Regions from separate parts of the Streptomyces sp. NBC_01381 genome, predicted to be linked through region 2. Evidence: riboswitches for the same ligand, from Rfam matches in the RefSeq annotation. Region 2 holds a riboswitch; each other region holds the start of a gene.

Region 1 (3,620 bases), on a different contig from region 2:
CCGCGGCGCCCCTGTTCACCGCCGCCCCGCTGATCGCCGCCCCGTTCTACTCGCTCCTCAGCACCGCCCTCATCGGCGCCGCCTCCTGCCTCGCCGTGCTCGCCCTGCACTTCGGCAACAGCACCACCACCGACGTCGAGGCCGTCACCGAGCTGCTCACCGTGCTGACGGTCGCCGTGCTCGCCGCCCTCATCAACCGCGTCGTACGCCGCAGCGACGAACAGCTCGCCTCCGCCCGCTCCATCGCGGAGACCGCCCAGCGCGCCGTGCTGCCGCAGCCGGATCACCGGATCGGGGGGCTCGACATCGCGGCGCGGTACGAGGCCGCGGACGCCGACGCGTTCATCGGTGGGGATCTGTACGCCGTGCAGGACACCCCGCACGGCGTACGCGTCATCGTCGGTGACGTACGCGGCAAGGGGATGGGCGCGGTGGCGGCCGTCGCCGTCGTCATCGGGGCGTTCCGGGAGGCGGCCGAGCAGGAGGCGACCCTTGAGGCGGTGGCGCAGCGCCTGGAGCGGGCGCTCGCGCGGGAAGGCATGCGGCGCGAGGGGCTCGACGCCTTCGAGGGGTTCACCACCGCCGTCCTCGCGGAGATCCCGCGCGGCGACGGAGTCATCCGCATCCTCAACCGCGGGCATCCCGAGCCGCTGCTCCTGCGCGGCGACGGACGGCTGTGCGTGCTGTCCGCGAGCGAGCCAGCGCTGCCGCTCGGGATGGGCGACCTGGGGGTCTGGCCGGACCGCGCCGACGAGGCGGAGTTCCCGCCGGGGGCGATGCTGCTGCTCTACACCGACGGGCTCTCGGAGGCGCGGGACATCCGCGGCGAGTTCTACAACCCGGCGGCCCGGCTCGGCGGCCGGATCTTTCCCGGACCCCACGGTCCGGACTCGCTGCTTGCGACGCTGGCCGAAGAGGTGCGCCGGCACACCGGCGGGGGAGGGACGGACGACATGGCGCTGCTCGCGGTGCGGCGGCCGGAATCCGGCGACGCACCGGCCGCTGCACCGCCCGATGTCACGGGCCGTGACTGAATCGCACCACTCCGCATAACAACTGACGCACTGTCAAGGTGGTGTGAAGGTCCGGTGTGTGAAGAAGTGCGGTCAACTCGCCCCGTTCCCGCCCCTGGTGTCCCGTTAAGTACAGGCCAACGGCGTTAACGATCAGTCGGAACGGCTTGGAATACGGCCCTGCCGTCTATTAACGTTCGATAACGCAGCGCGGTCGTCCCAGCCGTCACTCGAGTCGGCTCCGTGCGCACGCGCCTAATCCCGAAAGGGAGCCGGGGAACCACCAATTGGGGTGAATCGGGCATCTGTGCATCCGTGCCAGATGTTCGTAGGAGACCTTCCTGCTCCGAACCCGTCAGCTAACCCGGTAGGCGAGAAGGAAGGAAAGGAGCGCGCCCCAGTGGCGTCCAACCGGCCTGCCCCCCAAGCCGTTTACGTACCGAGTGACGACGACCTCGGTGCCCATGACGATGAGACTTGGGAGGAGTGGAATCCCACCGAGGAGTCCATCCGTCCCGTTCGCGGCAGGCACCGCGTCCACAAGAAGGGCGGCGGCGGGCTCGCCCGCAGCTCCACCGTCCTCGGCGTGGGCGTCATCGCCGCCGTCGGCGCGGGCGGCATCGCCACCGCGCAGGGTGGCAAGCCCCCGGTCTCCATCGAGATGCCGGACATCTCGGCCGTCACGGACTCGCTGCCGGAGGCCAAGTCCCTTCCCGGCGTGGGCTCCCTGATATCCGACGACTCCGACTCGGGCTCCTCCGACGCCGGCGTGACGACCGCCGCCGCCCCGCTCACCGCCGCAGGTGTCAGCACCGCCGACGCCGAGCAGGGCACCACCGACGCCGGTGAGGCGCTGCGGGCCCGCATCATGCAGCAGGCCGAGAACCAGCAGGACCAGGCGGACGACGCGGTCCAGAAGGCGGCGGAAGAAGCCGCCGTCAAGAAGGCCGCGGAGCAGGCCGCCGCCGAGCAGTCCGCGGCCGAGAAGAAGATCGCCGCCGAGAAGGCCGCCGCGAAGAAGAAGGCGGAAGAGGAAGCCCGGCGCAAGGCCGAGGCGGAGCGCCTGGCCAAGCTCGCCAAGAGCTACACCCTGCCCCTCAGTTCGTACACGCTCACCAGCACCTTCGGGCAGGCCGGCTCCATGTGGTCCTCCGGCTACCACACCGGCCTCGACTTCGCGGCGCCGACGGGCACGCCCCTCAAGGCGATCCACTCCGGCACCATCAAGGAGGCCGGCTGGGCGGGGTCGTACGGCTACCGCACCATCCTGGAGCTCGAGGACGGCACCGAGATCTGGTACAACCACCAGTCCTCGATGGGTGTCAGCGCCGGCCAGAAGGTCACCACCGGCGACACCATCGGCCGCGTCGGCGCCACCGGCAACGTGACCGGACCGCACCTCCACCTGGAGATCCACCCCGGCGGCGACTCCACCGGGGTCGACCCGGCCGCCTGGCTGCGGGACAAGGGCCAGTCGCTCTGAGGTCGAGGCACTCCCTGTGAACTCCGGCGGTCCTGGCGGCAACCCCCCGACGTCAGGGCTGCCGGCTCGGCATGCCCACATCCGGTAGCGCGGAACTGACATCCCGCTGTACGGAATGCTGGGATCCGTAAGGGTGTTGAGCCCCGTATGACTTCTCTACGCAAGCTCGGCCCGTCCGACCTCGAGGTCTTCCCGCTCGCCCTCGGCGGCAACGTCTTCGGCTGGACGGCCGACGAGGCGCAGTCCTTCGCGGTGCTCGACGCCTACACCGCGGCGGGCGGCAACTTCGTCGACACCGCCGACGTCTACTCGGCCTGGGCGCCGGGCAACAAGGGCGGTGAGTCCGAGACCGTCATCGGCAACTGGCTCGCCGCGCGCGGCCATCGCTCCGACGTCGTGATCGCCACCAAGGTCGGCGCCCACTCCGACTACAAGGGCCTGTCCGCGAACACCATCAAGTCCGGTGCCGAGGAGTCGCTGCGCCGGCTGCGCACCGACTACATCGACCTCTACTACACGCACTTCGACGACCCGACCGTCCCCGTCGAGGAGATCATCACCGCGCTCGACGATCTGGTGACGTCGGGCAAGGTGCGCGCGATAGCCGCCTCCAACCTGACCGCAGAGCGGCTCCAGGAGTCCATCGACTTCTCCGACCGCGAGGGCCTCGCCCGGTACGTGGCGCTGCAGCCGCACTACAACCTCGTCTCCCGCGGCACCTACGAGGGCCCGCTCCAGGAGGTCGCGTCGCGCTCCGGCCTGGCAGCGGTGCCGTATTACGCGCTCGCCTCCGGCTTCCTCACCGGCAAGTACCGCCCGGGGGCGCAGGTCGACAGCGCGCGGGCCGAGGGCGCGGGCAAGCACCTGGAGACCGACCGTGGCGTGAAGGTGCTCGCCGCCCTGGACGAGATAGCGGCCGAGCGTGGCGCCGAGGTCGCGACCGTGGCCCTGGCCTGGCTCGCCGCGCAGCCGACGGTGGCCGCGCCGATCGCATCGGCCCGCACGGTCGAGCAGCTGCCCGCGCTGCTCGCGGTGGGCGATCTCGAACTGACGGAGGCCGAGGTGACCGCGCTGACGAAGGCCTCCGCCTGATCAGCCGCGGTAGGGGTTGTACGGGGCCTGGT
Region 2 (3,620 bases):
ACGTTCCTCAGCGTGCTGCCCCAGTTCGTGCCCGCGGGGAGCCCCGCGATGCCCAGGACGCTGCTGCTGGCGTCCATCATCGTGGCGCTCGCCCTGGTGTGGTTCCCGGTCGTCGCGCTTCTGGTGGACCGGCTCGGCCGCTGGCTGCGCCGGCCGCGTACCGCCCGGGCGATCGAGGGTGTCACCGGCGGCGCGCTGAGCGTCCTCGGCCTGGTGCTGCTCATCGAGGCGGCTCTGGCGTGACGTCCTGCCGCGCGGCCGTGCGGCGGGCCAGGCGGGGGAGTACGCGGGGGAGCACGCCCCACAGGCCCCCGCACACGAGCAGCGTGCCCGCGCTCGCGATGATCCCGCCGGTGCGGCCCACCGCCACGTCCACGACCAGGAGCACCGATCCGGCGAGGGCGAACATCAGGACGGCCATGCCGGCCCTGGCGAGCTGCGAAGAGACCCGCACGATCAGCGGTTTGGCACGCTGCTGGAACAGCGCCCGATGCACCGCGGCCGGCGCCGTGAACAGGGCCGCCGCAAGGACGGCGAGCAGCAGCGTGGTGACGTAGGTGGCGCGCTGCACGTCGTCCAGGGTCCGGAAGCGGGGCGTGAAGGCGAGGGTCAGCAGGAAGGCGAAGAGGATCTGCACGCCGGTCTGCGTGACCCTCAACTCCTGGAGGATCTCCGAGAAGTTGCGGTCCGCGCGCTCGAACGGCGTCTCGTTGCGGGTGTCGTGAGCGGCGTGGGAGCCATTGTCGTCGGCCATGCCGCACGAGTATCCGGGTCGGCGCGCGCCAAGCGCGGCGGACGCGCCGGGCGACGACGCCGGCCGAAGGGCCGGCCGCCGCCGCCCGGCGGCAGGTCAGCGCACCCTGCCGTACGAGACGCTCTTGCTCCAGATCTTCTCGAGCCGCACCACGGTGTTCGACTTCGGGGCGTGCCAGATCCGGCCCTTACCCGCGTAGATGCCGACGTGGTAGACGTTCCGGCCGGAGTGGAAGAAGACCAGGTCGCCGCGTGAGCGGTTGGACGCGGAGACGTGCCGGGTCTTGTTGTACTGCTGTGCGGCGGTGCGCGGGAGCTTCTTGCCGGCGCGCTTGAACGAGTAGAGCGTCAGGCCCGAGCAGTCGAACCGGTTGGGCCCCGCGGCGCCGTAGCGGTAGGGCGAGCCCTTCTTGGACGCAGCGATCTTCAGGGCCTTCGTTCCGTGTGTCGCGGCCTGGGCCTCCGTCGTGAGCCCTGGAGCCACGAGGGTGCCGCCGACGACGGCGAGCGTGAGAGCCGATGCGCAACCGGCCCTGGTGAGCAGCGACGGAACATGATTCAGCGCGGTCATGCGCAACCCTTCGTCAGCCGCCTGTGAAGGATGACCTGTCGGATTCGGGCTGACAAAGTTGCCCGGCCGCGGTGTGCGGCTTCACCCCAAGGGCCGTTGTCCGGACCTTCCGGACCGACCCGTCGTGCCTGGGTCCTCCACTCCTGCCGGTGCACCGATGTCGACCGGGCATCCGGGCGGCGGCAGGACTCGGCGTCCGCCCGGACCGCCCCGCCGCTGTGGCGGGGGCTTGTCGTCGGAAGGGATCTTGACCCGTCAACGGCGAGAAAACCGAGCCGAAACGGCGTTTTGTGAGGCTCCTCACGGCTGAACCGTTCAGGTGGACAACGCCGGATAAGGGCACCCTTCGCAGGGCTCGACGATCGCTCTACCAGCACCGGAAGGAGTCATTCCGGCCGTCGCGTACACCGCTGACGCACCTGTGACCGACCCCGTTGACGACGACCTGCTACGCCGAACGGGGTAGCCCGTCTGGTCCGTTTGAGACCGGCCCCGGACGGCTACAGCCCTGCCGGGCAGCCGACTTGATGGGGAATCAGGGCGCCGAAGGGGGCGGGACGGTGACCCGGCAGGACCGCCGCTCCCCGTCGAGCACGCGCAGCGCCCGCGCCAACGTCGGTGCGTGCACGGCGGTCTCGCCCCGCTGGTGCATCAACGTCAGCGCGTCCCGCAGCGCGGTGGCGCTGCCGACCAGGGCCTGGGCGGCGCGCAGTCCGCCGTACGTGTCGGACGCGCGGGCGGGGTTGATCCGGCCCAGCAGATCGACCACTTCGAGGTACCGGTCGATCAACTCGCCCTCGGCGCGGGTCAGTGCGGGCAGCGGAGGCAGTTCGGGCGGCAGCATCACCGGCTCACCTCGCGTCCGGGGTGCGGAGCGAGTCCTTGCTGCCGCGGAGCGAATCCTTGCGGCTGGGGATGATCCGGTCCACCAGGCCGTACGCGAGCGCTTCGGGCGCGCTGAGGATCTTGTCCCGCTCGATGTCCGCCGCGATGCGCTCCGGGCTCTGCCCCGTGTGCCGTACGAGGAGTTCCTCCAGGAGCGCACGGGTGCGCTGCAGCTCGGCCGCCTGAATCGCGAGGTCAGATGTCTGGCCCTGGATCGGCTCGCTGATCGAGGGCTGATGGATCAACACCCGGGCGCCGGGCAGCGCGTGGCGCTTTCCGTGGGTGCCGGCGGCAAGGAGGACCGCGGCCGCCGACGCGGCCTGACCCAGGCAGGTCGTCTCCACGTCGCAGGTGACGAACCGGATGGTGTCGTAGATCGCCGTCATCGCACTGAACGAGCCGCCGGGGGAGTTGATGTAGAGCGAGATGTCGCGGTCCGGCGCCAGGTATTCGAGGTGCATGAACTGCGCCATCACGTCGTTGGCCGAGGTGTCGTCGATCGGGGTGCCCAGGAAGACGATGCGCTCCTCGAGCAGCTTCGAGTACGGATCGAGAGTCCGCTTTCCCGAGCTGGTGCGCTCGGTGAACTCGGGCAGGACATAGCGGGCGGACGGTCGGTTCATGGCACGTCACTCCTCTTCCCGGGACCGGATGCGCCGGCCCGTGGCTCCTGTAGAAAATGTACAGGACGTACGTAACGATGGTCGGTGACGGCGGGTGAAACCGGTGGACAGAGATCACGAGAGCGGCAGACTGGCGCGCATGACCTCAACGGACCCCAAGGCCGACCTTTGCCGCTACCTGCAGTCCGCCCGCGACGCCCTGCTGTGGAAGCTCGAAGGCCTCTCCGGGTACGACGTCCGCCGCCCGCTGACGCCGACCGGCACCAACCTGCTGGGCCTGGTGAAGCACACGGCGGGCGTGGAACTCGGCTATCTCGGCGACACGTTCGGGCGCCCGTCCGGCGAGCCGCTGCCCTGGCTCGACGACGGCGCCGAGGGCAACGCGGACATGTGGGCCGCCGCCGACGAGTCACGTGAGTTCATCGTGGAGCTCTACCGCCGGGCATGGGCACACGCGGACGCGACGCTCGACGCGCTGGACCTGGACACGATCGGCAAGGTGCCGTGGTGGCCGAGCGGCAGGGACGAGGTGACGCTCCATCACGCCGTGGTGCGCGTGATCGCCGACACGCACCGGCACGCGGGCCACGCCGACATCGTCCGGGAACTCATCGACGGCGCCGTGGGCATGAACGAGGGCAACGACAGCATGCCGTCCAACGACAAGGCGTGGTGGGAGAACCATCGCGAACGCCTGGAACGGGTGGCCCGGGAGGCCGACCCGCAGGCGTGACAGCCCCGTTGGCGCGTTGGCCGAACCTGCCGCGGGGCCGTAGTGTCTGCCCGTC
Region 3 (3,620 bases), on a different contig from region 2:
GCGCTGCCACCGCCCCGGCCAGCAGGTCGTCGCCGTGGAGATCCACCTGGAGGCGCCGCTCGACGCCGAGCCCGCGGGCCTCGACGGTGTCGCCACGATCATGGCGAGGGCCTTCAACGAAGGCACCGACAAGCACTCCGCCGAGGAGTTCGCCGCCGAACTCGACCGCTGCGGCGCCTCGTTGGACGCGCACGCCGACCACCCCGGTGTGCGGGTGTCCCTCGAAGTCCCGGTCTCCCGGCTCCCGAAGGCGCTCGGCCTGGTCGCCGACGCCCTGCGGGCCCCCGCCTTCGCGGACAGCGAGGTCGAGCGCCTCGTGAGCAACCGCCTGGACGAGATCCCGCACGAGAGCGCCAACCCGGCGCGCCGCGCTGCCAAGGAGCTCTCCAAGCAGCTCTTCCCGGCGACCTCGCGGATGTCGCGCCCCCGCCAGGGCACCGAGGAGACGGTCGCGGCCATCGACTCGGCGGCCGTGCGCGCCTTCTACGAGAAGCATGTCCGTCCCGCCACGGCCACCGCCGTCGTCGTGGGCGACCTGACCGGCACGGACCTTGACGCCGTACTCGCCGACACCCTCGGCGCCTGGACGGGCGGCACGGCCGAGCCGCGTCCGGTGCCCCCGGTGACCGCCGACGACACCGGCCGTGTGGTCATCGTGGACCGCCCCGGAGCCGTCCAGACGCAGCTTCTGATCGGCCGCATCGGCGCGGACCGGCACGACCGCGTCTGGCCCGCCCAGGTGCTCGGCACGTACTGCCTGGGCGGCACCCTCACCTCGCGCCTCGACCGCGTCCTGCGCGAGGAGAAGGGATACACCTACGGCGTACGGGCGTTCGCCCAGGTCCTGCGCTCCGCACCGGACGGCACGGGCGCCGCGATGCTCGCCATCAGCGGCTCCGTGGACACGGAGTCGACGGGCCCGGCTCTCGACGACCTGTGGAAGGTGCTGCGCACCCTGGCCGCCGAAGGCCTCACGGACGCCGAGCGCGATGTCGCCGTACAGAACCTGGTGGGTGTGGCCCCGCTCAAGTTCGAGATGGCGGCGTCCGTCGCGGCGACCCTCGCCGACCAGGTCGAGCAGCACCTGCCGGACGACTTCCAGGCGCAGCTGTACCGGCAGTTGGCCGCGACCGGCACCGTGGAGGCCACCGCCGCCGTCGTGAACGCCTTCCCGGGCGACCGGCTCGTGACGATCCTCGTCGGCGACGCGGCGCAGATCGAGGAGCCCGTCAAGGCCCTCGGCATCGGTGAAGTGAGTGTGGTCACGGGCTGAATGACGGTCACGGGCTGAGGGACAGTCAGGACATATCGGGACCCCAGTGGCGGGAATTGGCTGCTGGGGTCCTCATATGTCCGAATTGCTATGGAGGTTACGTGTCTGACCTGTGGCGTGCGCTACAAAACCTCTGATCCGTTTGGCGATGGAAAGACGCCCCGCTTAGCGTCTGGTCCGGCTGTTCGTCATGCAGTACGCCGCGTCCGCGGCACCGGACAGTCATCGCCGAGTCCCCGTACGGCGCGAGCCAGGGGAGCCGGGGACCCACATGTCCCCTGGGGTGAATCGGGCACCTTGCCGCGAGGCGAGGAACCCGTAGGAGACCTTCCTGCTCCGAACCCGTCAGCTAACCCGGTAGGCGAGAAGGAAGGAAAGGATCAGCCGCTTCATGGCGTTCACCCGTGCCACCGGGAAGCACCGTCGCCCGAGCCGCCTCACGCGTACCACCGCGAACGTGGCGGGCGTCGCCGCCCTCACCACCACCGGTGTCATCGGAGGCCTCGCCGCTCCGGCGCTCGCCGCCGATGAGGCCGCCGTCGAGAAGACGGGCCTGACCCAGGCGATCTCCGTCGGCGACTCGCTCGCCGCCAGCATCGACGCCCAGGCTGCCGCCCAGCAGCAGGCCGCCGACGACGCCGCTGCCGCCAAGAAGGCCGAAGAGGCCGCCAAGAAGAAGGCCGCCGAGGCCAAGCGCAAGGCCGAGGCCGAGGCGAAGGCGAAGGCCAAGAAGGAGCGCGAGGCCAAGGAGCGCGCCGCCCGCGAGGCCGAGCGCAAGCGCCTCAACAGCTACGTCTCCCCGATCACCGGCTCGTCCATCTCCACGGGCTACCAGACCGGCGGCGCCATGTGGTCCTCCGGCAGCCACTCCGGCGTCGACTTCCACGCCGCGTCCGGCACCACGGTCCACGCGGTCGGCTCCGGCACCGTCGTCGAGGCCGGCTGGGGCGGTGCCTACGGCAACAACGTGGTCATCCAGATGAACGACGGCACGTACACGCAGTACGGCCACATGTCGTCCCTCAGCGTCACCGTCGGCCAGGCGGTCACCCCGGGCCAGCAGATAGGCCTCTCCGGCTCCACCGGCAACTCGACCGGCCCGCACCTCCACTTCGAGGCCCGCACCGGTCCGGACTACGGCTCGGACATCGACCCGGTCGCCTACCTCCGGTCGCACGGCGTCAACGTCTGATCTGATTCATCGAAAGCCCCGGCTCATAGAGAGCCGGGGCTTTCGTCGTTCCAGGCTCGCCTTTGGCCAAAAAATATCCATGGATTCCGACCCGCCGTCGGAAATTCACACGCTCTGCAATAGAGTCACTGAATGAGCGTCAATCGACCGCGTTTCGCGGGGATTAAGGCGGAGGTCAGGTCATGCGCATTCCTGCGCACTCGGTATGCACGGCCATCCGGGACGACATCGTCTCCGGTGTCTACGAACGGGGTGGCCGGCTCACCGAGGAACTGCTCGCGCGCCGCTACGGAGTCTCCCGCGTCCCGGTGCGCGAAGCGCTGCGCACCCTGGAGGCCGAGGGGTTCGTCGTCACGCGCAGGCACGCGGGCGCGTGCGTCGCCGAGCCGACCGAGCAGGAGGCGGCCGACCTCCTGGAGATCCGCATGCTCCTCGAACCGCTCGCCGCGGCCCGTGCCGCGCAGCGCCGCACCGAGGCCCATCTGAAGGTCCTGCGCGGCCTCGTCAGGCTCGGCCAGGAGCGTTCGAGGCGCGGTCAGAGCGAGGATCTGCGCTCGCTGGGCGGCTGGTTCCACGAGACGCTCGCCCAGTCGTCCGGCAGCCCCGGCCTCACCGCGCTGCTCACCCAGCTGCGGCACAAGATCGCCTGGATGTATGTCGTCGAGACGCCGGCCGCCCCCGCGGAGTCCTGGGCGGAGCACGCGGCGATCGTCGACGCGGTGGCGCGCGGCGACGCGGAGCGGGCCCGTGCGCTCACCGCGCAGCACACGGAGCGGGCGACGGCCGCGCACCGGCTGCGGTTCGTGCCGCGGGGCGAGCGCGAGCGGGAACGCGATCGCGTGAGGGGTTCGCAACATGTCGTAAACACGGTGAGCCTGCAGAATTAACAGGGGCGCCGTATACAAAGAAGTGCTATTCGACGGGGGATTGCGAGGCGGCTATTTCTGCTGCCCGCATTCGGCGATATCCCCTGCCTTTATTCGGTTGCGTTCGGCGGTGCTCGGGAAGCGGACGCAAATATGCCGAAGGACCCGCCCCCTGTTCCGGGCGGGCCCTTCGGCGTATGCGTGCGACAGTCGCTGTCAGACGGTCTCGGGGAGTTCCTCGAGGCCGTCGGCGACCAGCTTCGCCAGACGGTCGAGGGCGGCGTCCGCA
Region 4 (3,620 bases), on a different contig from region 2:
CGCTCCCCATCTACGCCATTTGCGATCTGCTCGGCGTCCCGCGCGAGGACCAGGACGACTTCCGTGACTGGGCGGGCATGATGATCCGGCACGGCGGCGGCCCGCGCGGCGGCGTCGCGCGCTCCGTGAAGAAGATGCGGGGCTATCTCGCCGAACTCATCCACCGCAAGCGCCTCGAACCGGGCGACGACCTCATCTCCGGACTTATCCGCGCCTCCGACCACGGCGAGCACCTCACCGAGAACGAGGCCGCCGCGATGGCCTTCATTCTCCTCTTCGCCGGTTTTGAGACCACCGTCAATCTCATCGGGAACGGGACCTACGCGCTCCTCACCCACCCCGAGCAGCGCGAGCGCCTCCAGGAGTCCCTCAAGGGAGGGGACATGGGGCTGCTTGAGACCGGTATCGAGGAACTGCTCCGCTTCGATGGGCCCGTTGAGCTGGCCACCTGGCGGTTCGCCACCGAGCCGTTGACCATCGGCGGGCAGGACATCGCGCAGGGCGACCCCGTTCTCGTCGTGCTCGCCGCCGCCGACCGCGACCCCGAGCGGTTCGAGGACCCCGACACGCTCGACCTCTCCCGGCGCGACAACCAGCACCTCGGATACGGGCATGGCATTCACTATTGCCTGGGTGCGCCGCTCGCCCGGCTCGAAGGGCAGGCCGCCCTCGCGACCTTGCTACGCCGCCTCCCTGACCTGCGCCTCGCGGCGGAACCAGGTGATTTGCGCTGGCGAGGCGGGCTCATCATGCGCGGACTGCGCACGCTGCCGGTGGAGTTCACACCCGCACAGAAGCACACCTGAGGCACCCTTGAGCTGACGGTGCGTCAAGACTGTGACTTTCACGTGATCTCCGCTGCATCGACTTGTGACAACTGTTCGACTGCGGCTACGTTCACCGACGACTCGGCATCCGCTGTCGCAGCAGCCGCAGTCGCCTCTGCAGTCTTCTGAAAGGCACTTGCATGCTCTCCGGTAATGGTCGTCACCGACGCCCCCGCCAAGCCCCGGCCCTCATCGTCGCGGCAGGTGTCACCGGATCAGCCATCGCGATCCCGCTGCTCGGCGCCACCAGCGCGAGCGCCGCGGACACCGCCACCTGGGACAAGCTCGCGGAGTGCGAGAGCGGCGGCTCCTGGAGCCTGGACCCGGGCAACGGCTACTACGGCGGCCTCCAGATGTCCCAGGAGACGTGGGAGCAGTACGGCGGTCTCGACTACGCCCCCTACGCCGACCAGGCCAGCCGTTCGCAGCAGATAGCCGTCGCCGAGCAGGTCCTGGCCGACCAGGGCCCCGGCGCCTGGCCCAGCTGCGGAGTGATCGCTGGGCTGAGCAAGGACGACGCCCCGGCCGATGTCGACCCGGGTGCCCCGATCACCTCACTGCCCTCGGACGAGCCGACCGACACGAGCGGGTCCGGCGACGCGGGCGAGTCGGGTGACTCGGGCGACTCGGCCGACCCCTCGGAGAAGCCGTCTGAGGAGCCGTCGGAGAAGCCCTCCGAGAAGCCGTCCGAGAAGCCGTCCGCAAAGCCCTCGGAGAAGCCGTCCGAGAAGCCCTCCGAAAAGGCCGACTCCGGCGACGACTCCCGAGACAAGAATCACGACGAGTCGGGCGACTCCGGCAGTGATTCGGACAAGTCCGGGCAGAACGACTCCACTTCGCCCGCCACCCCGAACTCCACCCCCTCCACCGGCGCGGGCGAAGGCTCCGGCCGGCACCGCGGCGACAGCGCGGACGACGGCCAGGCCAAGAACGGCGACCGCGACGGCTCGGGGCGGCACGCGTCGCGCGGCGACGACCGCGCGAAGGACGGCGCCGACGGGACGTACACCGTCCGCTCCGGAGACAACCTCTGGACCATCGCCGACGACCTCGGCGTACAGGGCGGATGGAGCGCGCTCTACGCCGAGAACAAGAAGTCCGTCGGAACCGATCCCGACCTCATCCTCCCCGGTCAGAGCCTCGATTTGGGCGAAAAGTAAGGGAAGTTGACGAAGAGTCGGCCAGTCGCTTCGCGCTGAATGTCCGGTTTGGCGTAAGTGAGAGATGGGTCTCAGAAGCCCTGATCGTCTTTGAAATTCGGCGGATCGCATGACTACGGTCGTGACCGCTCGCCACAGCGGGCCCCGCCGGTCGGTACGCCTAGTCCTGCCAACGGCCGTTCGGGAACAGTCGTCGCGTCAAGCGCCGTAGGCAGGAGCGGGGGACCCAATGGTTTCCGCCGGGCCCGGCCGCACAGCAGCAGAACGAAGAAGCTGCCGAGCGGAGTTGGGACCGGCTAGGGGTTAAGTCGCGCTCAAGAAGCGCGGCCGGGCAACTTCATCGGCCCGAACCCGACAGCTCACCTCGTAGGCGTCGGTGAGGGGATCACTCATGCTGTTTTCCAGCAAGGGCAAGCACCGTCGTCCGTCCAAGGCCACCCGTGTCGCCACGCTCGCCGGCGTCACCGGTGTCGCGGTCGCCGCCCCGCTGATGGCCGCCGGATCGGCCTCCGCCGCCACCGGTTCCGAGTGGGACTCCGTCGCCCAGTGCGAGGCCGGCGGCAACTGGTCCATCAACACCGGCAACGGCTACTACGGCGGCCTGCAGTTCTCGGCCTCCACCTGGGCCGCGTACGGCGGCACGAAGTACGCCGCCACCGCCGACCAGGCCTCCAAGGCCCAGCAGATAGAGATCGGCGAGAAGGTTCTCGCGGGTCAGGGCAAGGGTGCCTGGCCGAGCTGTGGCGTGGGCCTCTCGGGTGCCGCGTACAGCGGTGGCGGTGCCGAGGAGAGCGCGCCGCAGCAGCAGCCGGCCGAGCAGCCGCAGAGCCAGCCGAGCGCCCAGACCGAGGCGCCGAAGCAGGAGGCCGCCCCGAAGCAGGCCGCCCCGAAGGCCGAGTCCAAGAAGACCGTCGAGACCCCGACCGGCAAGAAGGTCAAGAAGGGCGACGGCGAGTACAAGGTCAAGAAGGGCGACACCCTCTCCAAGATCGCCGAGGAGAAGGACGTCAAGGGCGGCTGGCACAAGGTGTACAAGCTCAACGGCGACATCATCGACAACGCCGACATGATCTACCCCGGTCAGCAGCTGCACCTCAGCTAAGAGCTGACAGAGCGGCGGCCGCGCCTCGGCGGAAGCGCGGCCCGCCCCACCCCCGTCCCCACGGGCTCCCCGTCCCGGTGCGCGTATCCCCCGTACGCACCGGGGCGGGGTCTTTTTGATCCACCGCTTTGTTCCGTTCGGAAACTTTTTGCTCTCGGTTTGTCCACAGGGCGGTCGCTCGGCTGGCTCTTGTCCGGGAGCCGGTTAGGCTCGTGTCCGCGAGGCCAACGCCCCGCGTACCCGCGTCACATCCCAGAAGGAGATGCTCGTGCCGTCCATCGACGTCGTCGTAGCCCGGGAAATCCTGGACTCCCGAGGCAACCCCACGGTCGAGGTCGAGGTCGGCCTCGACGACGGCAGCACGGGTCGTGCCGCCGTTCCGTCCGGTGCGTCCACCGGTGCTTTCGAGGCCATCGAACTCCGTGACGGTGACCCCAACCGTTACCAGGGCAAGGGCGTGGAGAAGGCCGTCCTCGCCGTCATCGAGCAGATCGGCCCGGAGCTCGTCGGGTACGACGCCACCGAGCAGCG

What was found. Region 2 has a riboswitch for cyclic di-AMP ahead of OG453_RS40620 (C40 family peptidase). Riboswitches for the same ligand answer to the same signal wherever they lie in the genome.
Region 1: linked by a shared signal. The riboswitch ahead of OG453_RS04945 (M23 family metallopeptidase) and the one ahead of OG453_RS40620 (C40 family peptidase) in region 2 are both predicted to bind cyclic di-AMP.
Region 3: linked by a shared signal. The riboswitch ahead of OG453_RS28240 (M23 family metallopeptidase) and the one ahead of OG453_RS40620 (C40 family peptidase) in region 2 are both predicted to bind cyclic di-AMP.
Region 4: linked by a shared signal. The riboswitch ahead of OG453_RS08495 (transglycosylase family protein) and the one ahead of OG453_RS40620 (C40 family peptidase) in region 2 are both predicted to bind cyclic di-AMP.

The regions. Positions count from the first base shown of each region.
Region 1 covers NZ_JAPEPI010000001.1:1,014,325-1,017,944, forward strand. The annotation lists gene OG453_RS04940 (PP2C family protein-serine/threonine phosphatase) at 1-1,034, shown strand, start outside; cyclic di-AMP (ydaO/yuaA leader) riboswitch at 1,256-1,402, shown strand; gene OG453_RS04945 (M23 family metallopeptidase) at 1,414-2,496, shown strand; gene OG453_RS04950 (aldo/keto reductase) at 2,644-3,588, shown strand; gene OG453_RS04955 (PrsW family intramembrane metalloprotease) at 3,589-3,620, opposite strand, start outside.
Region 2 covers NZ_JAPEPI010000003.1:510,854-514,473, reverse strand. The annotation lists gene OG453_RS40630 (LysE family translocator) at 1-243, shown strand, start outside; gene OG453_RS40625 (DUF6328 family protein) at 221-754, opposite strand; gene OG453_RS40620 (C40 family peptidase) at 851-1,324, opposite strand; cyclic di-AMP (ydaO/yuaA leader) riboswitch at 1,328-1,494, opposite strand; gene OG453_RS40615 (hypothetical protein) at 1,860-2,168, opposite strand; gene OG453_RS40610 (ATP-dependent Clp protease proteolytic subunit) at 2,176-2,832, opposite strand; gene OG453_RS40605 (DinB family protein) at 2,972-3,565, shown strand.
Region 3 covers NZ_JAPEPI010000002.1:1,451,418-1,455,037, forward strand. The annotation lists gene OG453_RS28235 (pitrilysin family protein) at 1-1,273, shown strand, start outside; cyclic di-AMP (ydaO/yuaA leader) riboswitch at 1,490-1,652, shown strand; gene OG453_RS28240 (M23 family metallopeptidase) at 1,665-2,465, shown strand; gene OG453_RS28245 (GntR family transcriptional regulator) at 2,648-3,352, shown strand; gene OG453_RS28250 (HPr family phosphocarrier protein) at 3,548-3,620, opposite strand, start outside.
Region 4 covers NZ_JAPEPI010000001.1:1,745,794-1,749,413, forward strand. The annotation lists gene OG453_RS08485 (cytochrome P450) at 1-806, shown strand, start outside; gene OG453_RS08490 (transglycosylase family protein) at 968-1,987, shown strand; cyclic di-AMP (ydaO/yuaA leader) riboswitch at 2,181-2,375, shown strand; gene OG453_RS08495 (transglycosylase family protein) at 2,379-3,089, shown strand; gene eno (phosphopyruvate hydratase) at 3,352-3,620, shown strand, end outside.